Regions from separate parts of the Mesobacillus sp. QJM3NY_10 genome, predicted to be linked through region 1. Evidence: riboswitches for the same ligand, from Rfam matches in the RefSeq annotation. Region 1 holds a riboswitch; each other region holds the start of a gene.
The links. A riboswitch is a leader RNA that binds a small molecule or an ion and turns the genes downstream of it on or off. The one in region 1 is predicted to bind S-adenosylmethionine.

Region 1 (7,425 bases):
AGGAAGCCGCAGACGGCACCATTCACCCTGATCCATTGCAAATCTTTTCCGATGTTGTTTTCCATCATATCAATCAGGGTTTCCGTATCAAGCTTGTCAAGGTTCTCACGGACAAGCTTGCCGATTTTGGAATGATTTCTTTCAATCAGGCCTGCTATTTTAGCGTGGAGCCAGCTTTCGATTGCCGCTACCTTACCCTCATCTTCTTTGATCTCCTGTATGAACCGTTTCACCACTGGAGTAACGGTATCGTCAACAAAGCTGTCTGCTTCGATAAAAGCAATGACACGATCCTTTGACTTTGCCAGTACATTCCTGATTTGTCCGGTTAAATCCATATCCTCGACCATCTTGTTTTTCCATGCCTGGATTTCCGACATTAATGCTTCGCGCTCATTTATGTTGCCAAGTTCTTTGCGGATTTTCTCAAGAATCATATGGCGGTAGCGATTATCATCCTGCTGCAGATTTTTCATTCTTTTTAAAATAAAGGACTGCAAAATGTTGCCGACTTTTTCTTCCGTGATCATATTGCTGAACGATTGGATCGCAAATTTTAACAGACCATCCGCTTCCGTTGTATCAATTGCCTGTTTCCCAAGTTTCCCAAGAACCATTTTCGCTTCATCCTGCGACGCCCATTTCTCCGTCTCTATCAGCACATAATTGAATGCTGCTGCCTCATATTCTTTCGACAATACGTGGCTGGAGGCTTTTTGCAGAAGATCGGAAGTATCAGCTGATAGCAGGAAACCTTTGATTTCCTGTTCTATTGTTGGCGCAAACCTTTCTACATCTATCTTTTTCACGACATCCAGGCTGAATGACTGGATGCTCTGCTTAACAGACTCAGAATGCAGTTCCTTCTCAACCGTTTCGAAAATTTTATCCAGAATATGAATCTGCTTGAACTTATCCATGATGCTCTCTTTCGTGAGCCAGTCATTTTCAAGCATATTGATTAACGCGCGCGTTACTTTATCACGATTTTTCGGCAGAAGCGCGGTGTGAGGAATCGGGATGCCCATCGGATGCCTGAATAGTGCTGTTACAGCAAACCAGTCCGCAAGACCGCCAACTAGCCCGGCTTCAAACCCGCCCATCAGCAATTTGCCGATCAACGATTCCTGGAACGGCATCATAGCGAGGAATCCCGCACCCATAATCGCCAGCGAAATAGCCGCCAAATGTCTAGATCTCTTATCTCGTTTTTCCATATATCTCCCTCTGTTACTGTTAGATTGATTCCAAATAACATTCTATTACTTGTGAAAGGCTCGAAGTGTCTTTTTAAGTGCTCGTCCGGTCTGTAGAGAATTTTTCTATGTGACTTTTTTTGAGTTGGTGGCCTCATTTGGGCTTATAGACTTGTTCTATAGAACCTTTTTTAGCTCGGCGGCCTCATTTGGGCTTATAGATTTGTTCTATAGGACCTTTTTTAGCTCGGCGGCCTCATTTGGGCTTATAGAATTTTTCTATAGGACCTTTTCTGGCTCGGTAGCCTCGTTTGGGCTTATAGAATTTTTCTATAGGACCTTTTTTAGCTTGGTGGTCTCAATTGGGCTTATAGAATTTTTCTATAGGACCTTTTCTGGCTCGGTAGCCTCGTTTGGGCTTATAGAATTTTTCTATGTGACCTTTTCTGGCTCGGCGGCCTTATTCGGGCTTATAGTTGTTACCTTTCCGCCTAGTTAGTACAGGTCCTGCTATAAAACAACAAAAGAGCCTTCCCTAAAAGAGTCTCTTCAATATTTTAACCAATTTATAGGGGAGAAAGCTATAAAAAAGGAAAAGTCCCGGGTGCTTTGGCTGCCGGGACTTCATTATGATAACTATTCTACTCCATCCACTCTGGCTTTCCGAAGCCTTTGAACTCTTCATCGATGATTTTTTCAAACTCTGCAGATTCTACGACTTCTTTGATGTCCGTTGCGAATTGAGCATCCTGGTCTTTTGTATTGATGACGACGCGGTTGCGGTATTGGTCTGGCATTTTTTCCAGCTGAAGCGCATCAAGCAGGTCCATTTTTGCTGCTAGAGCAAAGTTTCCTGGTACAGCGGAAAGGTCGACGCTATCGACTGCTCGTGGAAGCTGTGCTGCTTCGATTGGCTTGAACTGAAGGTTTTTGACGTTATCATTAACATCCTTTTCAGAAACAGTCAGTGGGTCAGCATTAGGATCAAGCTTGATTAGTCCAGCATCTTCAAGGATCAGGAAGGCACGCGCTGCATTTGTTGGGTCATTTGGAATCGCAATGGCAGATCCGTCTGCGACTTCATCCAGTGAATCGAATTTATTAGAGTAAATTCCCATTGGCGCAGTTGGAACAACGATTACTTCTGAAAGTTCGAGTTTATGTTCTTTCGCGAAGTTTTCCATATAGACTTTGTGCTGGAACAGGTTAGCGTCAAGATCACCTTTGGACAAAGCCAGGTTCGGCTGGATGTAATCGCTGAACTCAACTACTTTCACTTCATAGCCTTTTTTCTCCAGAAGTGGCTTGATGGCTTTTGAGACCATATCGCTGTATGGACCGGATGTCGCGCCGAATGTCACTTGTTTTGCATCTGCCTTCGCATCTCCGCTGGATGCTGAGTCGCTGCCGCATGCAGCCAGCAGACCGATTGATAATAACAACACTAATGAGAATAATAATTTTTTCATATTAAAAGAACCCCCTATTATTTATCTTTTGTCTACTACTCTTGCAATTCTGTCCCCGCCAAATTGGATTAGCTGGACGAGGCAGATCAGGATAATGACTGTCGTAATCATGATCGTATTGTCGTATCTGTAATAACCGAAACGGATAGCCAGGTCGCCAACTCCCCCTCCGCCGACAATGCCGGCCATTGCCGAATAGGCAACAAGGCTGATGATCGTGATGGTAACACCCTGGACGATGCCAGGCTTAGCCTCTGGTATAAGTACATCTTTAATGATCATCCACGGAGTCGCGCCTGTCGCAACGGCAGCTTCAATGACTCCCTTATCGATTTCCCGAAAGCTTTGCTCTACGATTCTAGCAAAGAACGGAATCGCCGCGACCGATAATGAAACAGATGCGGCTGTCGGCCCGATGGTTGTACCTGCGATTAGATTCGCCAGTGGCAGCAGGGCGATCAACAAGATAATAAATGGCACCGAGCGAATCATATTGACGATGAAGCCTGCAATATTTTTAAAAGTTTGATTTTCAAGGAAAAGTCCTTTATCGGTGACAAAAAGCAGCACCCCAGTAGGCAGGCCTACGATAATGGCGACAAGGATGGAGATGCCGACCATATAGATTGTTTCAAAAAATGCTTTGTTCAACTCCGGCAGCATTGCAATCAGGTTATCAAGCAGCATCATCAATCACCTCCAGGTTTTTCGTCCTTGCCGCAATGTAGGCTATCGCCCGGTCGATCTCCACCTCGTCTCCTGAGACCTCCATGATGAAAATCCCCAATGGAATATCCTGAATATATTCGATCTTCCCGTGGAGGATATTGCCACGAACCTTAAAGGTCTGGAATACATCAGATATGACTCCCTGCTCGGCAATCTCCCCCTGAAAATAAATCTTGATCAGCTTTCCTTGACGCTCCTCAAGCAATCTTTCCGGCAGTTCGAATTGAAGGATTGAGTTGACGAAGTCCTTTGTGAGCAGTTGTTTCGGATTCGCGAAGACTTCGTATACATTCCCTTCTTCGATGATTTTTCCATCCTGCATAACAGCCATCCTGTCGCAAATCGTCTTAACGACTTCCATCTCATGGGTGATAAGGACAATCGTGATCCCCAATTCACTATTAATCTTTTTAAGTAGGGTTAGTATAGATTTTGTCGTGCTCGGATCCAGAGCGGAAGTAGCTTCATCACACAAGAGCACTGATGGATTATTCGCAAGTGCCCTGGCGATGCCGACACGCTGCTTCTGTCCGCCCGACAATTGTGCCGGATAGACATCCTTTTTATCAGAAAGGCCTACCATATCCAGAAGCTCAGTTACTCTCTCTTGAATTGTTGCTTTCGGAATTCCGGCCGCTTTCAAGGCAAATGCAATGTTCTCACTCACTGTCTTTGCGCTTACAAGATGGAAATGCTGAAAGATCATTCCGATTTTCAAGCGCGCTTTTCTAAGTTCACCCTTGCTCAAAGAAGTAAGCTCTACACCGTCAATATGTATCTCTCCGGATGTCGGTTTTTCAAGGAGGTTCAGGCATCGTATCAAAGAACTTTTCCCCGCCCCGCTGTATCCGACTATCCCGTAGATTTCTCCCTTCTTCACGGATAATGAAACATGGTCAACACCAGTAACTGACCCTTTTTTCGTTTCGTATATCTTGACCAGGTCTTTCACTTCAATCATCCTTCGCACCCCCGTTTTTTTAAAAATAAGGCTCTGTTTTAGCTCAATGTTGATATTTTACACCCTGTTGATTGTAGTGGAAGGCGCGAAGACTCCTGCGGGATGAGCAAGTCATGGGGAGACCCCGCAGGCGCTTAAGCGCCGAGGAGGCTCCCCGACTGTCCGCGGATAGCGAAGCGCCTGGAACGAAAATCAACAGCCCAGTTTAACAAAGCTAAAAATAAAAAAGCCCCTTTCATTCATAGAAAGAGGCATCGTAAACATCTATACGACTTATCTTCCAGAATGGATCATTCTGTAGGAAGTGGCACCTTTCCCAAAAAGGAGGTTGCCGGACGTCACAGGGCCTAATCCCTCAGTCTCTCTTGATAAGTTTCTTATTAAATTAATTCGATAATTGAAATATTAAGACTATCTGATTTATTTGTCAATAAAGTTTTTTCGGAGATTCTATAGTGATACCGCTTACATGATTGAGGGAGTAAGGAAATGTTTTTTTATTTAAGGCTCTTTTCTCAAACTTTGTTGCTATCGAGCACAAAATTGGCTTTAATCACCATATACCTTCATAAAGTTGTCGCTTCTCATGAGAAAAGAGCATGCAAACTTAATACCGACCTGCAAAATGGGTATACAATACGTTAAAATCGGCTTTAAGATTTTAACAACAAGCTTTACGAAAACATCCTTATTTTAAAAAAGAAAAACCCTTGTTTATGATAAAACAAGGGCGCCGTAAACAAGGGATCCTGCGATGACATAGGCAGGGTGGACTTTTAATTTTTCCATCAGGATGAAGCTGATTCCGCCAATCAGAATCGTCTGCATCATACCGACCCCCTCATAGGAAGAGAAAAAGAAATCATAGGTCATGACTCCTAAAAGGACGGCAATGACTGGGCGGACGACGATAGTGAGCCTTTTGACACGCGGGGAATCTTTGTATTTCATCAGTAATCCGAGCAAGCTGATCATTAGAATTAAGGATGGTGCCACCGTGGCAAATACTCCAACTATTGCACCTAGAATTCCGCCTTCTGCATATCCAATATAGCCGGCCATCTTGGTTGCAATCGGTCCTGGCAGGGCGTTCCCCATCGCCAGCACTTCACTGAATTCGTTGACTGACATCCATTCATAACGGTCAACAACTTCATTTTCGATTAACGGAATGGAGGCAGGTCCACCGCCATATCCTAAAATCCCCGGAATGAAAAAGGCCAAAAATATATGGAAGTAAATCATGGCTGCTCCCCTCCTCTTTGTTTATTTTCAGCAGGAGCAGAGTCTTTTTTCAGCAAGGCACTCAGCAGCAAAACAAAAATTAAGATAGCGGGATGCAGATTCAAGAATTGAAGCAGGATCAGACTGCCAATAAGCGCTACAGCTGTCCAGGCCCATCCAAGCTTTGATTTACCTGACTTCTTGATGAAATCCCATGTCAGGACAGCGAGCATGACTGCAACTACTGGAACAACAGCCTCCGCCATTCCTTTCACCCATGGCTCATCTTTGTATGAGTTCAGGCCGGTCAGCAGCACGATCATCAGGACGATCGCCGGGATCATCGTCGCTGCAAGAGCATTGATCATACCCAGGTATCCTCCTACACGATAGCCAATGTAGCCCGCCATTTTTGTGGCAATTGGTCCTGGCAGCGCATTTCCTAAGGCAAGGACATCCCCGAACTCATCAGAATCCATCCATTTATATTTTTCTACCACTTCCTTATGTACAAGCGGAATCGAAGACGGGCCGCCGCCATAGCCGAGGATTCCGACGCGAAAAAACGCTAAGAATAAATCTCTTTGTTTCAAAACTTCACCTTCTCTTCTGTTAATAGTGCCTAAAGCAGTCTCTTTCTATAAATCTTATTGCTTTTATTTTATTATAGACTCATATATTCGATCCTGCATGTCAAATTCAAGTTAATTTACCGACGGTGGCATCTATTATCGTAATTCTCTCTATGTAAATGTTCCTGTTCCCTTCGCGAGGCAATATATTGGCGAATTTGAAATTTTTTCGACCACTTTTTGAATTAATTCGACCACTTTTTCAATTAATTCGACCACATTCACGATTATTTCGACCAAGTCGCAATTCAGCAGCCATCCGAATAGCTCTTCGTATAAAAAAAGTACCACAGCCCTAAAGCCATGATACTCACAAATTATCTATTAAACTTAAAAATCGAAACAGAATCATTCAACTCATTCGTCAGCTTTCTCAAGTCAGTAACCTTTTTCGACAGGTTGCCGAATGCCGATAATTGTTCAGTGGTGGAAGCTGAGATTTCCTCGCTGCCTGCTGCTGTCTCCTCGACGACTGCACTGATGGATTCGACATTATGGAGGACCTTGGCTCCCAGTTCTTTTGAAGCCTCCATCCCTTTAACAAGTTGAGAAACTTTTTCCGAAATGCCGGTAACTTTCAACTCGATATTCCCAAATGCACTCATTGTTACATTCATTGACTCCATCTGCCAGTCCGCGATGGCACCACCTTTGTTCACTGCTTCTCCTATCTCATCAAGACCCTTTTTCAGCAAGTTAACCATATCAAAGATTTGCGTAGTGGCATTATTTGATTCTTCCGCCAGCTTTCTGACCTCTGCGGCGACAACCGCGAAACCTTTTCCAGCCTCGCCTGCCCTTGCTGCTTCGATGGCAGCATTTAAAGCGAGCAAATTCGTTTGAGCAGCGATTGCCGAAACGGATGCGGCCATATCTTCTATTTTTGCTGCATAGCCTACGAAATGGTCAGTTGCTGTCTGGATGGACTGTGAAGCCAATTTGTTTTCCGAAATTAAGGCTTTTTGTCCTTCGATTGCCTTTCTTCCTTCGCCAATTGCTTCAACAGCTTCCTTGCTGTAAGAGGACGATTCCTGGGTGTGGTCCAGGTTAAGCATAAATTCTTTATCCATATCATCAATTAGCTCAACTGATTGCTGTAAATCCTCTGAAACGGTTTGTGCTCCTGCAGAAAGCTCATCCGTTGATACTGCTACTTGATTGCAGATTTCCGTCAGCGCGATATTTTCCTGTTCAATTTCCGCTGCGAAATCCTC
Region 2 (7,425 bases), 1.9 Mb from region 1:
GCCGGTACAAAAGGGAAAAGATTTGCACTCCCAAACAGTGAAATTATGATTCATCAGCCGCTGGGCGGTGCAAGGGGCCAGGCGACGGAGATCGAAATTTCCGCCAAAAGGATCCTGAAGCTGCGCGATCATCTGAATCAGATTATATCAGAGCGAACCGGCCAGCCAGTGGAAAAAATCGCCAAGGATACAGACCGGGATTATTTTATGAGTGCCCAGGAAGCTTTGGATTATGGGATTATTGATAAGATTATTACACGGACATAGTGAAGGGCTGCCTAGGCAGCTCTTTTTGTTTAACTGTTTTCTTTTTACATCCGTTTACCCTCAATTCTCAACTGGTATTATTTCGTCGGCAACTAGTAATAAAAAGCTTTCAACTGGTATTAAAAATGCTCCAACTGGTATTATCCGCAAAAAAAGCTAAATAAGGTGCTGGTTATTTCCTTCTCACTCTGCTATCAACAAGTTTTAGGTTGAAAAGCTAGAGGTTTACGAATACCCGAAGTCGAAAATAAATGAAAAGGTGTTAAAAAAGTGCCATGTCCCACCCTAGTTTTGAATAATGTTTAATATAAGAACTCTTTCGGTTCTTAGAAGAGTATTAGGACTCTATTCTTTTAAAAAAACTGAATTATCAGACAATGGAGGAAATCAAGTGCAGAACACCCCTGAAGTGAACACCGGCAAGCCGGAAATGCCAACACCTGCCTTAAGTATTTTGAAGTTTTTCTTATTTAGTGCGATTGGCATCTTCATGTTTTTTGTTCCAATCACTGTTGGTGAAAAATCATCAATCCCGCTCGACCACTTAGTTACCTGGATTAATACCACTTTTTCTGCAGCCGTTCCGTATTATGCATTTATTGTTATTTTATTGGGAGCCATTTATCCTTTTTACAGAAAAACGTGGAACAAGAATACGACGACTATCGTTTTTTCTTTGCTAAAAGTACTTGGAGTAGTAGTAGCGTTGATGCTGCTGACGAAGGTCGGGCCAGCATGGCTCTTTGAACCAAGCATGGGACCGTTCTTGTATGAAAAGCTCGTTATACCAGTTGGTGTCCTCGTGCCAATCGGATCTGTATTTTTGGCGCTGCTTGTTGGCTATGGCCTGCTTGAATTTATTGGCGTATTATTGCAGCCAATCATGAGGCCTGTCTGGAAGACACCAGGACGGGCTGCGATTGATGCTGTTGCTTCCTTTGTAGGAAGCTATTCAATTGGCCTTCTGATCACCAACCGCGTGTTCAAGGAAGGCAAGTATACTATAAAAGAAGCCACTATTATCGCAACAGGTTTCTCTACCGTTTCAGCGACGTTTATGATTGTAGTCGCGAAAACATTAGGATTAATGGAAGTATGGAATACGTATTTCTGGACGACGCTTTTCGTTACATTTCTTGTAACCGCTATCACGGTCAGGTTGCGCCCTTTACGAACGGTTAGTGAGGAATATTATGAGGGCAAAGGTGTACCTGAGGAACCAGTGACAGAAAATCGCTTGAAAACGGCGTGGGCTGGAGCTATGAGCGCATCAAACAAAGCACCTTCTCTTGGCAAAAACATACTGGATAACTTACGAGATGGATTGATCATGACGATGGGAATTTTGCCTTCGATTCTGTCTGTAGGATTGTTGGGGCTTGTTTTAGCAGAATTCACCCCAGTGTTTGATCTTATTGGCTACATTTTCTATCCATTCACATTGATTCTCCAGATTCCAGAGCCAATGCTGGCAGCTAAGGCATCCGCTATTGAAATTGCCGAAATGTTCCTGCCTGCTTTGCTTGTAACAGAAGCCCCAATGATCACAAAGTTTGTCATCGGCGTTGTTTCTGTTTCAGCCATTATCTTTTTCTCCGCGCTGATTCCAAGCATTATGTCGACAGAAATACCAATCAGTCTGCGGAAATTGGTAGTCATCTGGATTCAGAGAACGATCCTTACACTGATCATTGTAGCGCCGATTGCACACCTCTTGTTTTAATACGGAAGATATTTAGTGGGCTGCATTGCAGCTCATTTTTATTTTTTTCTAGAACTGATAAAGCGAAACTGCTATAATCGAATTTATATTTTAAAAATTCAGAGGAATCAACCTCCATGAAAACATCATGAATTAATGAACAGTAAAGGGGAATATCCATGAATATCTACGGATCAGAAAAGATTAGAAAAATGACGTCAAGTATTTTTCAGGAAGTGGTTGACCGTAAGCAGGCAGCCTTAATGAACGGGAAAGATGTGATTGACCTGAGTATTGGGAGTCCGGATTTTTCACCGCCTTCTTTTGTTATGGAGGAACTTGCTAAATATTCGATGGATCCGGGGAAATACGGATACACGCTCAAGGGAATTAGTGAATTTAACGATGCGGTAAAATACTTTTACCAGCAGCGTTATTCGGTAGAACTTGAAGCTGGAACTGAAGTCCTGCAGCTAATGGGCTCCCAGGATGGGCTTGCGCATCTTGCTACTGCGATCATTGATCCTGGAGATTATGTACTTGTTCCAGATCCAGGTTACCCAATCTATGAAGCTAGCGTAACCATTGCGGGCGGTTCGATTTATCCTATGCCTTTGCTGGAGGAGAATAAATTCCTGCCGCAGCTTAATGAGATTCCTCTTGAAGTTTTACAAAAGACGAAAATGATGATCTTGAGCTATCCCGGAAATCCTGTCACTGCACTGGCAGATCGCAGCTTTTTTGAAGAAGTTGTTGAATTTGCCAAAATACATAACATACTGGTCGTACATGATTTTGCTTATTCAGAACTGATTTATGACGGAAATCCACAAAACAGTTTCTTATCAGTAGCGGGTGCAAAGGAAGTGGGGGTAGAGTTCAACTCACTCTCTAAAACTTTCAATATGGCAGGCTGTCGTATTGGATACGTAGCAGGAAATTCACAGGTTATTGATATTCTTGCTGCTTTCAAATCACACATCGATTACGGCATCTTTTATCCAATCCAAAAAGCTGCGATTGCCGCTTTGACTTCTGACTATTCATTCCTGAAGGATCAGCTAAAGCAGTATCAAGCACGGCGGGATGCCTTGGTATCAGGATTTCGGGACAGCGGATGGCAAGTGGCCAATTCTCCGGCAACGATGTTTGTGTGGGCGAAGATTCCTGAGGGTTGGAAATCCCGTGATTTTGCCTTCAAGCTAATTGATGAGGAAGGGATTGTCGTCGTTCCGGGTGATGCTTTTGGCAAGCAGGGTGAAGGGTATGTCCGAATTGCTATGGTTCAGCCTCCAGAAAGACTGGTTGAGGCATCACAAAGGGTAAATAAATTTCTGTCAGGCTTTCCGTTAGGAATTTAAAAATATATTTCGATAAACGAATTGACTTTTGGATGAATTTAGAATATTATCACTTTAGTAAACTAAAATTTAATACATGTCTTCTTATCAAGAGAGGTGGAGGGAAAGGCCCTGCGAAACCTCGGCAACAGGTTCTGATTGAATACTGTGCCAATTCCTGCGGACAAATTTGTCTGAAAGATGAGAAGAGAGTATTCTATGGCTCTCTTCTTAAAGAAGGGAGCTTTTTGTATTTAGGAGGCTTATTTATGAGTCTCTAATGTTTTTCTTGTAAAACCAACTTATCGGGTTGGTAAAGTCGAGATTAAAACCGGAGGAGAGTTTGGGATGAAATATGGATTTTGGCTGCCGATTTTTGGCGGATGGCTTAGGAATGTAGAGGATGAAAATATGCCGCCTAGCTTTGATTATGCAAAGCAGGTGATTCAATCAGCAGAACAATGGGGCTACTCTACCACTTTGATAGCAGAGTTATATCTGAATGATATCAAAGGTCCCGAGCATGACTCCCTTGAAGCATGGATAACTGCTGCCGCATTGGCTTCGGTGACAGAAAAGATTGAAATTATGGCTGCTGTTAGGCCTGGGTTCCATAATCCCGCAGTCACAGCAAAGATGGCTGCAAACATAGATCAGATCAGCAACGGGCGATTTACCCTTAATGTGGTTTCAGCCTGGTGGGAGGAAGAGGCGCGCCAATACGGGGGGATTTTTACCGAGCATGATGAGCGGTATGAACGGACTACTGAGTTCATTGATGTGCTCAAGGGACTATGGAGTGAAGAAAGCTTCTCTTATGAAGGTAAGTTTTATGATTTGAAGGACACGAAGCTGTTCCCAAAACCGGTACAGCGCCCGAATCCAATTTTATACGCTGGCGGTGAGAGCGAAAAAGGGAAGCAGACGATTGTTGAAAAATGCGATGCCTATGTCATGCATGGCGGGACAGTAGAAGAAATACAACGGAAAATAGTAGACATGAAGACTCGGAGGGCCGCTACGTCAAATCCTGAACTGTCAGAGTTCGGAATGGCCGCTTACGTCATTTGCCGGGATTCAGAGGAAGAGGCTTTTGCCGAATTGGAACGTATCACGGATGTTAAAGAATCCAGTGCCTATGCCGGCTTTAAAGATTTTACGAGCAAATCTCAGCTTGAACAGCAGGTTCAGCTCCAGGACTATTCGGTATCAAACCGTGGACTGCGGCCAAATTTAGTAGGTACACCAGAACAAATTGCCGAGCGAATTTTAGAGTATGAAGAAGCTGGATTGGGTTTGCTGTTACTGCAATTCTCTCCTCAGCTCGAGGAAATGGAGCGCTTCGCAAAGCAAGTTATGCCGCTAGTTGAGGCAAAAAAGAAGCAAGCGATTGTTTGATTTACATTTGATTAAGGAGATGAAGGAATAATGAGCAAAGTATATATCATCCATGAAAATAACGAATGGACGGTCCAATTGACAAAACGGCTTGATGAGCTGGGAGTTCCATATGAAGAATGGCATCTAGACGAGGGGCTGCTAGATTTATCGAAAGAACCTCCTGAAGGGATCTATTATAGCAGGATGAGCGCTTCTTCACACACAAGAGGCCATCGTTTCGCTCCGGAATATACTGCGCAGGTTCTATCATGGTTAGAGAACCATGGCCGTAAAGTTTTCAACGGTTCTCGCGCGCTGGAACTGGAGGTAAGCAAGGTTAAGCAATATCTTGAGCTGACCAAGCATGGAGTAAGGACTCCGAGGACAATTGCGACTGTCGGGAAAAAACAGTTATTGGATGCTGCGAAGGAATTTGAAGGAAAGCCATTTATCACGAAGCATAATCGAGCAGGAAAAGGTCTTGGCGTCCAGCTGTTTCAATCGATTGAAGCACTTCAGGCATATGTTGATGGACCTTCTTTTGAAGAACCGGTTGATGGTGTGACGCTGATTCAGGAATATATCCAGTCCCCGGAGAGCTATATAACTAGATGCGAGTTTGTCGGCGGCGAGTTTGTTTATGCGGTGAGAGTCGATACATCTGAAGGATTTGAATTGTGCCCGGCTGATGCCTGCCAGATCGGTGACCTGTTCTGCCCTGTTGGCGAAGAAGTTGAAGAAAAGCCAAAATTCCAGGTTATCGAAGGATTTAATGATCCAATCATTGATCAATATAAGAGAGTACTAGAAGCGAATAATATTAATGTTGCTGGAATTGAATTCATCAAAAATGAGTCAGGTGAAATCTTCACTTACGATATCAATACAAATACAAATTATAATTCTTATGCTGAAGGGAAAGCAGGTAAGTTCGGCATGCTGCAGCTGGCAAAGTTTTTAGGAGAAGAGCTGGCTGCGGAGTATGGGGTTGTGACAAGATAATTAATAAATTTGGATAAATTTTGAAACTTCCCAGAGATTCCTCCGTATTAAAAATAAGGGGGAGTGCAGATGAAAAAGTTATCGTTTATTCCTATAATCCTGGTGCTAATGCTTTTCGGCTGCCAGCAAAAACAAAATGGAGCGCTCGATACTAGTAAACTTGAGAAAGTTGAACCAACTGGGAATGTCACCGAGGAACAATTGAAAAGTATTCCCATTCTATATAATGTACCATCCTTGAAAGTTGGCTTAGATGCTTTGCCATTTGAAGTAATACCGCCTAAGGATTTACCCTTTGACGCCATGCCGCTGAAAATGACCATTGAGGATTTTAAGCACGATGGGAAAGAGTTAAGAGTCAATTTTGAGAGTTTTTCCAAAAACAAAGAGGATAAAATCATTTTCTTAATAACTGTCCATAATTTTAAAGTTGAATATCCAGAAGGTCCAGGGGAGGAAGTTGAGTTAGCTGATGGGACGGTAGGCGATTATATGAAAGGAACTCTCGTTTTTGAAAAGGATGGAATCTATTATAGTGTTGGCTATTACAATCCAAATATCTCAGAAGAGCAGATTAAGGAAGATACATTTGGTATAGCTTTACAAATGTTATAAAGCTAAAAGAACGCATAGTTTGCGTTCTTTTTGATGTGAAAATATCGGAGGTAAGACTATGGAAGTCATTAAAATAAATCAACTGTTAAGAGAGAAAGTGAGAGCGTTCTTTGAAGCTCATTGGGGAAGTCAGCAAATGGTGATTTCAAGCGGTGTCTATGATTGCAGTGACCTTGATGGGTATGCGGTACTTAATGAGTATGGGGAAATTACAGGTTTAATTACATATATTGTTTCCGGACATGAATGTGAGATTATTTCTCTAGATAGTATAGATGAGGGAAAGGGAATAGGTACCCTTCTTGTGCAGGAAGTTGAAATCCTTGCGGCAAGTGAAGGGTGCGAAGTTCTAAAATTAGTCACCACTAATGATAATTTAAATGCACTAAAGTTTTGGCAAAAACGTGGTTTCACGCTTACACAGGTTTTGAAGAATGCTGTTGAGAAAGCTAGAAAGATCAAACCCTCAATCCCTATGGTAGGGTATGAGGGGATTCCTATTAGAGATGAAATACTCCTGGAAAAGAAGATAAATTAAATACCTTGCGTCAAAACATATTGATTTTAGCATATTTTACCTTCTGAAATATTACATACCAGCCCAATATTCAGAGTATATTTTTCTGATTTACCGCACACTAAATATAGGTGATATTGGTGAAAAAAATACTCTATTTCATAATTTGGATAAGCTGCATTGGCCTTCTGTCTTTCGCGTATGAGGATTACCTCTATTTTCAATTTAATGTGGATTCTGCACAGGGGATTGTTGAGGAAAAAGGGGTAGAGAAAATAACCAGGAATATAGTTGGGAATTTTACCGAGGAACGGGAATACTGGGTTCAGCTTGATGGGGAAAAAATTGTGGTCTCTAAAGTAATTTATGAGCGTGCGCTGCCACACAGGCAAATCAAACTTATGAGGACTCAGTATGGCATGGTGATTGAATAAAAAAGATGGTCCATTGGGACCATCTTTTTTACCAGGTATCGCCACGATCTTTTTTAAGTTCTTTCATTTTCTCCACCCAGTCGTCGACTCTTTGCCTTATTTCCTTGCTCTCGGTATCTGCTTTTTCCCGATTGGTTTTGGAAATGGCATAATGAAGTTCCTTCATGG
Region 3 (7,425 bases), 1.5 Mb from region 1:
CGGATCATGAAAAGCTGTCCCAATAACGGCGGAATCTTGACAGCTTTGGCTTGGTATCATGAAAAGTTGTCACAATAACAGCGGAATCTTCACAGCTGTGGCTTTGGATCATGAAAAGCTGTCATAATAACAGCGGAATCCTGACAGCTTTAGCTTCGGATTATGAAAAGCTGTCCCAATAACGGCGGAATCTTGACAGCTTTGTCTCCGGATCATGAAAAGCTGTCATAATAACGGCGGAATCTTGACAGCTTTGGCTCCGGATTCAGAAAAGCTGTCACAATAAAAGCAGAATCTTGACAGCTTTGGCCTCGGATCCAGAAAAGCTGTCATAATAACAGCAGAATCTTGACAGCTTGCCCCAATAACCTGGAAAGCTGTCTGAATAGAATCTCTATGCCCTACCAGATATTAGACCACAAGGATCTTTTACCTATTTGCTTTACCGCATTAACAAAATGATTGACATTCTTTCATAACAGCTGTAATATTTAGAGAAATTTAATAATTCAATAATATGAAATCTTATCCAGAGAAGCTGAGGGTCCTGGCCCTGTGAAGCTTCAGCAACCTTCAACTATTTTTTGTTGAAAAGGTGCTAATTCCAGCAAGTTTTTAAAACTTGGCAGATAAGAAGAATGGCTATCATCTGTAAAAGTCTTCTTCTTAAGAAGGCTTTTTTGTTTTATTTGGGACTTACCGCACTGTCTTTCTGGATCTTTGCGGGAATTGGTCTTTTTAAAAGTCGTAAATTTCGTCTTTACTCATAAAACAAAAATTGCCGTCTGAATACAACCATTAGGAGTGAGTAAATTGACAGAAATTGATACGAAGTTAGCGCAGCTTGGCAATAGGAGTGAAACATCAACAGGGGCGGTCAATCCACCTATCTATTTAACAACAGCCTATCGCCACGAAGGGATTGGCCAATCGAGCGGTTATGATTATGTCCGCACGGGCAACCCTACTCGCGAAATTCTTGAAAAGGCGATTGCTGACCTCGAGGAAGGTGATCGCGGTTTTGCCTGCAGCTCCGGTATGGCAGCAATCTGGACGGTTCTTTCATTATTCGAACACGGAGATGAATGGATTGTTTCAAAGGATTTATACGGAGGAACTTACCGGCTTCTGGAGCAGGGTTTCAAAAAGTGGGGATTAAATAGTACATATGCTGACATGGCAGATCTAAACGAAATCAAAACGGCAATCACTCCAAGGACGAAGGCTCTTTTTGTGGAAACACCGACAAATCCACTGATGGAGCAAGCTGATATCGAGGCAATCGCAAAAATCGCAAAAGAAAACGGTATTCTGTTGATTGTTGATAATACCTTCTACACTCCCCTGCTGCAAAAACCATTGACTTTAGGTGCAGATATCGTGATTCACAGTGCAACAAAATATCTTGGCGGTCACAATGATGTCCTTGCAGGGCTGATCGTCGCCAGGGGACAGCAGTTATGTGATTCTCTATTCCTTCATCACAATGGCGGCGGTGCGGTATTAAGTCCTTTCGATTCCTGGCTCCTCATCCGTGGAATGAAGACTCTTGCATTAAGGATGGAACGCCACGAGCAAAATGCTAGGGAACTTGTGGGTTATTTACAAGGACATGATGCAGTGAGAGATGTCCTGTATCCTGGCAGGGGTGGGATGATCTCTTTCAGGGTCCACTCCCCTGCAATGGTCAATCCATTTTTAAAAAGTCTTTCCACAATCACTTTTGCCGAAAGTCTTGGTGGTGTGGAGAGTTTCATTACTTACCCTGCAACACAGACACATGCTGATATACCAGTTGAAATACGCGAACAAAAAGGCGTTTGTGACCGACTGCTGCGGTTCTCTGTGGGAATCGAGAATGTTGAGGATTTAAAAAAGGATTTAGAAGAAGCCTTCAAAAAGGCACGCCAGGAGGCAGAGGCTATATGAGTCATGAATACACATTCGAAACCCAGCTACTTCATAATAAGCATAAATTCGATCCAGCAACCGGTGGAGTCAGCGTGCCAATCCAGCACGCGTCAACATTCCACCAGCCGTCGGCAGACAAATTCGGAAAATATGATTATAGCCGCAGTCTTAATCCTACCAGAGAGGCACTTGAGGAAATAATCGCCGAGCTCGAGGGCGGCACCCGAGGTTTTGCTTTTTCTTCTGGAATGGCTGCGATCTCAACTGCATTTTTGCTTCTTTCACAGGGAAATCACGTGGTTGTCACCGAGGATGTTTATGGCGGCACTTACCGGATGGTCACACAGGTTTTGAACCGCTTTGGAATTGAGCATACTTTTGTGGACATGACCGACCTTGACGCGGTAGAACAAGCGATTAGACCAAATACTACTTTACTATATGCAGAAACACCTTCTAATCCCCTGTTAAAGGTGACAGATATACAAGCTGTCAGTGAAATTGCAAAGAAACATGGTGCTTATACATTTGTTGACAACACTTTTATGACTCCTTACTTGCAGCGTCCGCTTGAACTTGGAGCTGATATTGTCCTTCACAGCGCCACAAAGTTTCTGTCTGGCCACAGTGATACAGTCGCAGGTCTGGCGGTGGTTAAGGATGAAGAATTAGCAAACAGACTTTATTCCCTGCAGAACTCTTTCGGAGCAGTACTGGGAGTCCAGGATGCATGGCTTGTCATGAGAGGGATTAAGACCTTGTCTGTCAGAATGAACCAATCTCAAGAAAGCGCAAAGAAAATCGCTGGATTTTTAAAAGAACAGCCTTTAATTAAGAATGTCTATTATCCTGGTCTTGCGAATCACCCGCAGGCAGACCTTCAGCTTCAGCAGGCCTATGGGCCAGGGGCGGTGCTTTCCTTTGAGCTTGAAAATGCCGAGGTTTTAACTAGATTTATAGAAAAAGTAAAACTCCCTGTGTTTGCAGTCAGCCTTGGAGCTGTAGAATCCATCCTCTCTTACCCGGCAAAAATGTCACATGCAGCGATGCCGCAGGATGAACGTGAAAAACGTGGGATCAGTGATGGTCTCCTTCGATTATCAGTCGGGCTTGAGGGCGCGGATGATTTGATCACGGACTTTGAGCAAGCTTTGGATTCCATAGGAACACTACAAGCACAAAAGGAGGAAGTCTAATGAGTTTCCTGAAACGCCTGGAAAATGAAATTTTAATCGCCGATGGAGCGATTGGTACTCTCCTCCACTCTTATGGAGCTGGTACCTGTTTTGAAGAGTTGAACATTTCTCATCCTGATGACATCATACGGATCCACAAAGCCTATATAAATGCTGGTGCGGACCTTATCCAGACGAACACATATGCCGCTAATTATATAAAACTTGAAAGATATGGACTCGAGGATCAGGTGAAAGAGATTAATAGTGCAGCAGTAAGACTCGCCCGACAAGCTGCTGGCACCGATGCCTATGTCCTCGGAACGATTGGCGGGAACCGGGGAATCAGACCTTCCGCCATCCCGATTGAAGAAATCAAAAGAAGCTTCAGGGAGCAGCTCTACTGTCTTCTGCTTGAGGGTGTGGACGGACTATTGCTAGAGACATTTTATGATATGGAAGAAATCGAGACTGTGCTGGAGATTGCCAGAAAAGAGACCGACCTGCCAATCATCGCCCAGGTTTCCCTTCAGGAAATTGGTATCATGCAGGATCAGACCCCGCTTCAGGAGGTTTTCAATAGACTCGAAGACCTTGGCGCTGATCTTGTCGGTCTTAATTGCAGACTTGGGCCCCATCATATGATTTCAAGTCTTGAGCAGATAGAGCTGCCTTCGAAGGCATTTCTCTCCGCCTATCCAAATGCCGGGCTCCCTGCCTACACAGATGGGAAGTTCCACTACGAAGGCAATCCTGAATATTTCGGCAAGTCTGCCCGCAGTTTCCGTGACCAGGGAGTCAGGCTGATTGGAGGCTGTTGCGGAACGACTCCTGAACATATAAAAGCATTTGCTGATGAACTAAAGGGATTGACACCAGTGTTAGACAAGAAAATCCCTGCGAAGAAGCCAAAAATTATTGTCACTCCTTCTGACGTAAAAAGGCCTTTAGCTCCACTAGATCAGGTGGTAAAGGAACGGCCTTCTGTGATTGTCGAGCTTGACTCACCGCGAAAACTGGATACAACTCGTTTTTTTGAAGGAGCAAAAGCACTAAAGGATACAGGTATAGACGCCCTTACCCTCGCAGATAATTCACTTGCTTCACCAAGAATCTCAAATGGTGCAATCGGACATCTCGTAAAGGAAAAGATCGGTTTGCGCCCCCTTGTGCATCTTACTTGCCGTGACCGGAACATCATTGGGCTTCAGTCTCATTTGATGGGTTTGCATACGCTTGGGCTTCATGATGTGTTAGCCGTGACGGGGGACCCTGCCCGCGTAGGTGATTTTCCTGGTGCGTCGTCAGTTTTTGATGTCTCTTCGTTCGAATTAATCGAGATGATCAAGCAGTTTAATGAAGGTCTCTCCTATTCTGGAAAGGATTTAGGACAAAAAGGTGCTTTCTCGATCGGCGCAGCTTTCAATCCGAATGTCCGCTCCATCGAAAAAGCAGTGGCTCGGATGGAAAAGAAAATCCGCGCTGGTGCTGATTATTTCATCACCCAGCCCGTTTACTCTGAAAAAATGCTTGTTGAGGTCCATGAAGCAACAAAGCATATAGATGCCCCCATTTATATTGGATTGATGCCGCTCACGAGCAGCAGAAACGCAGAATTCCTTCATAACGAAGTTCCGGGCATCAAGATTTCACAGGAAATCCTCGACATCATGGCGAAATTCAATAATGAACCGCTGCAATCCAAAAAGGAAGGCATAGCGATCACAAAAGGTTTAATTGAGGCTGCAGCAGAACTGTTTAACGGGATCTATTTAATCACTCCTTTTATGAACTATGAAATGAGTGTCGAGTTGTCGAGCTACGCTAATGAATACAGCAGCCGTCTTATGAGGAGGAAACAAAATGTCAACCTTGTTAACTGAGCAGATGAGAAAAAAGATCCTGATCATGGACGGAGCGATGGGAACAATGCTCCAGCAGGCAGACCTGACACCGGAGGATTTTGGCGGTGAAGAATATGAAGGCTGTAACGAAATGCTGAACCTGACCGTTCCGGATGTTATTGAAAATATCCATCGTGAATACTTTAAGGCTGGCGCAGATATTGTTGAGACAAATACCTTTGGTGCAACTAGCCTGGTTCTGGACGAATACGACCTGGGCCACAGAGCGTACGAAATCAACAAGGAAGCAGCTCTTATTGCCAGAAGAGCTGCCGATGAGGCATCTTCTCCCTCGCAGCCCCGTTTTGTAGCTGGTTCTATGGGACCAACTACCAAAACATTAAGCGTGACCGGGGGTTCAACCTTTGAAGAGATGTCTGCTTCCTACGAAGAACAGGCACTTGGCCTAATAGATGGCAACGTTGATTTGCTGTTGCTCGAAACAAGCCAGGACTTATTGAATGTAAAAGCAGCTTATACCGGAATCCAGCGTGCATTCCAGAAGAGTGGCAAAGAACTCCCTCTGATGATTTCTGCCACGATTGAACCAATGGGCACGACACTCGCTGGGCAATCCATCGAAGCATTTTATATTTCTGTTCAGCATATGAATCCGATTGCGATCGGACTGAATTGTGCAACCGGACCGGAATTTATGCAGGAGCATCTGCGTTCACTATCCTCCCTCTCCACTTCCGCGGTCAGCTGTTATCCTAACGCTGGCCTGCCTGATGAGGAAGGTCAATATCATGAAACGCCTGACACGCTCGCTCAGAAACTCTCTGATTTTGCCGGTGAAGGCTGGCTGAATATTGTCGGAGGCTGCTGTGGTACGACACCGGCACATATAAAGGCGATTTCGGAAAAAATGCAGGAGCGACCGCCGAGGCAGACAGAAGAAAACAAACTGCATATGGTTTCTGGGATCGAGGCCTTCATCTATGACGATCCAACACTAAGGCCTATCATGGTTGGTGAACGGACGAACGTAATCGGTTCCCGAAAATTCAAGCGGCTGATTTCGGAAGGCAAAATTGAAGAAGCAGCTGAGATTGCAAGGGCCCAGGTTAAAAATGGAGCCCATGTCATCGATATCTGCGTGGCTGACCCTGACAGAGATGAGCTTCAAGACATGGAAGAATTTATTAAAGAAGTTGTTAAAAAAGTTAAGGCTCCTCTCGTGATCGATTCTACTGATGATGAAGTAATTGAGAAAGCATTGAGTTATTCCCAGGGTAAGGCAATTATCAATTCCATCAATCTGGAAGATGGCGAAGAACGATTCGAGTCTGTGGCTCACCTGATCCACAAATATGGTGCTGCTGTCGTTGTTGGAACGATTGAAGAAGAAGGTATGGGTGTTTCCGCTGAAAAGAAATTGGAAATTGCTAAACGATCGTACGACTTACTTGTCAATAAATATAAAGTACCGGCACAGGACTTGATTTTTGATCCGCTCGTCTTCCCTGTCGGCACCGGGGATGAGCAATATATTGGTTCAGCGAAAGCAACTGTGGATGGAATCAGGTTGATCAAGGAAACTTTCCCGGAAACGCAAACGATCCTTGGAATTAGCAATGTTTCTTTCGGCCTCCCTCCTGTCGGCCGTGAAGTTTTGAATTCAGTTTTTCTTTATCACTGCACCCAGGCAGGTCTCGATTACGCCATTGTGAATACGGAAAAGCTCGAACGATTTGCTTCTATTAGTCCTGAGGAAGTTAAAATGGCTGAAGAGCTATTATTCAATACAACAGATAAGACACTGGCGGAATTCACTGATTTTTACCGTGATAAAAAGAAGGAAACAAAAAGTACCCTGCCTGATATGACACTAGAAGAAAGACTGTCCTACTATGTGGTTGAAGGTACGAAAGAAGGCCTTCAGCCAGACCTTGATATCGCACTGGGTCTCTACCCTGCCCCACTGGATATCATCAATGGTCCATTGATGGATGGGATGAAGGAAGTTGGCAGACTGTTCAATGATAACCAGTTGATTGTGGCTGAGGTCTTACAGAGTGCTGAAGTCATGAAGGCTGCTGTCTCTCAGTTAGAGCCTCATATGGAGAAAAATGATACAACCGCTGCAAAGGGCAAGGTGCTTCTCGCAACTGTAAAAGGCGATGTTCACGATATTGGAAAAAACCTGGTTGATATTATCCTGAGCAATAATGGATATGATGTAGTCGATCTGGGAATCAAGGTGAATCCAACTGCCCTCATTGAGGCGATTAAAAAGGAAAAACCGGATATCATTGGCCTCTCTGGCCTGCTTGTTAAATCGGCACAGCAGATGGTGCTTACTGCCCATGATATGAAGCAAGCAGGGATTGACACTCCCATTCTTGTGGGCGGTGCCGCTTTATCAAGAAAGTTCACAGATACAAAGATTGCCAAGGAGTATGACGGACTAGTATTGTATGCGAAAGATGCGA

Region 2: it holds a riboswitch for S-adenosylmethionine, as region 1 does, so the genes downstream of both, AC0VX7_RS10245 (LLM class flavin-dependent oxidoreductase) here and AC0VX7_RS20135 (methionine ABC transporter ATP-binding protein) in region 1, are expected to answer to the same signal.
Region 3: it holds a riboswitch for S-adenosylmethionine, as region 1 does, so the genes downstream of both, AC0VX7_RS12325 (methionine biosynthesis PLP-dependent protein) here and AC0VX7_RS20135 (methionine ABC transporter ATP-binding protein) in region 1, are expected to answer to the same signal.

What each region holds. Positions count from the first base shown of each region.
Region 1 is NZ_CM149675.1:3,981,889-3,989,313, forward strand. It holds gene AC0VX7_RS20120 (DUF445 domain-containing protein) at 1-1,217, opposite strand, end outside; gene AC0VX7_RS20125 (MetQ/NlpA family ABC transporter substrate-binding protein) at 1,838-2,665, opposite strand; gene AC0VX7_RS20130 (methionine ABC transporter permease) at 2,687-3,352, opposite strand; gene AC0VX7_RS20135 (methionine ABC transporter ATP-binding protein) at 3,342-4,355, opposite strand; SAM riboswitch class I at 4,626-4,730, opposite strand; gene AC0VX7_RS20140 (chromate transporter) at 5,070-5,600, opposite strand; gene AC0VX7_RS20145 (chromate transporter) at 5,597-6,172, opposite strand; gene AC0VX7_RS20150 (methyl-accepting chemotaxis protein) at 6,529-7,425, opposite strand, start outside.
Region 2 is NZ_CM149675.1:2,043,449-2,050,873, forward strand. It holds gene clpP (ATP-dependent Clp endopeptidase proteolytic subunit ClpP) at 1-267, shown strand, start outside; gene AC0VX7_RS10235 (YjiH family protein) at 698-1,990, shown strand; gene AC0VX7_RS10240 (LL-diaminopimelate aminotransferase) at 2,149-3,330, shown strand; SAM riboswitch class I at 3,412-3,517, shown strand; gene AC0VX7_RS10245 (LLM class flavin-dependent oxidoreductase) at 3,658-4,707, shown strand; gene AC0VX7_RS10250 (ATP-grasp domain-containing protein) at 4,738-5,691, shown strand; gene AC0VX7_RS10255 (hypothetical protein) at 5,761-6,306, shown strand; gene AC0VX7_RS10260 (GNAT family N-acetyltransferase) at 6,365-6,844, shown strand; gene AC0VX7_RS10265 (hypothetical protein) at 6,964-7,257, shown strand; gene AC0VX7_RS10270 (vWA domain-containing protein) at 7,286-7,425, opposite strand, start outside.
Region 3 is NZ_CM149675.1:2,436,859-2,444,283, reverse strand. It holds SAM riboswitch class I at 523-636, shown strand; gene AC0VX7_RS12325 (methionine biosynthesis PLP-dependent protein) at 814-1,929, shown strand; gene metC (cystathionine beta-lyase) at 1,926-3,107, shown strand; gene AC0VX7_RS12315 (bifunctional homocysteine S-methyltransferase/methylenetetrahydrofolate reductase) at 3,107-4,969, shown strand; gene metH (methionine synthase) at 4,950-7,425, shown strand, end outside.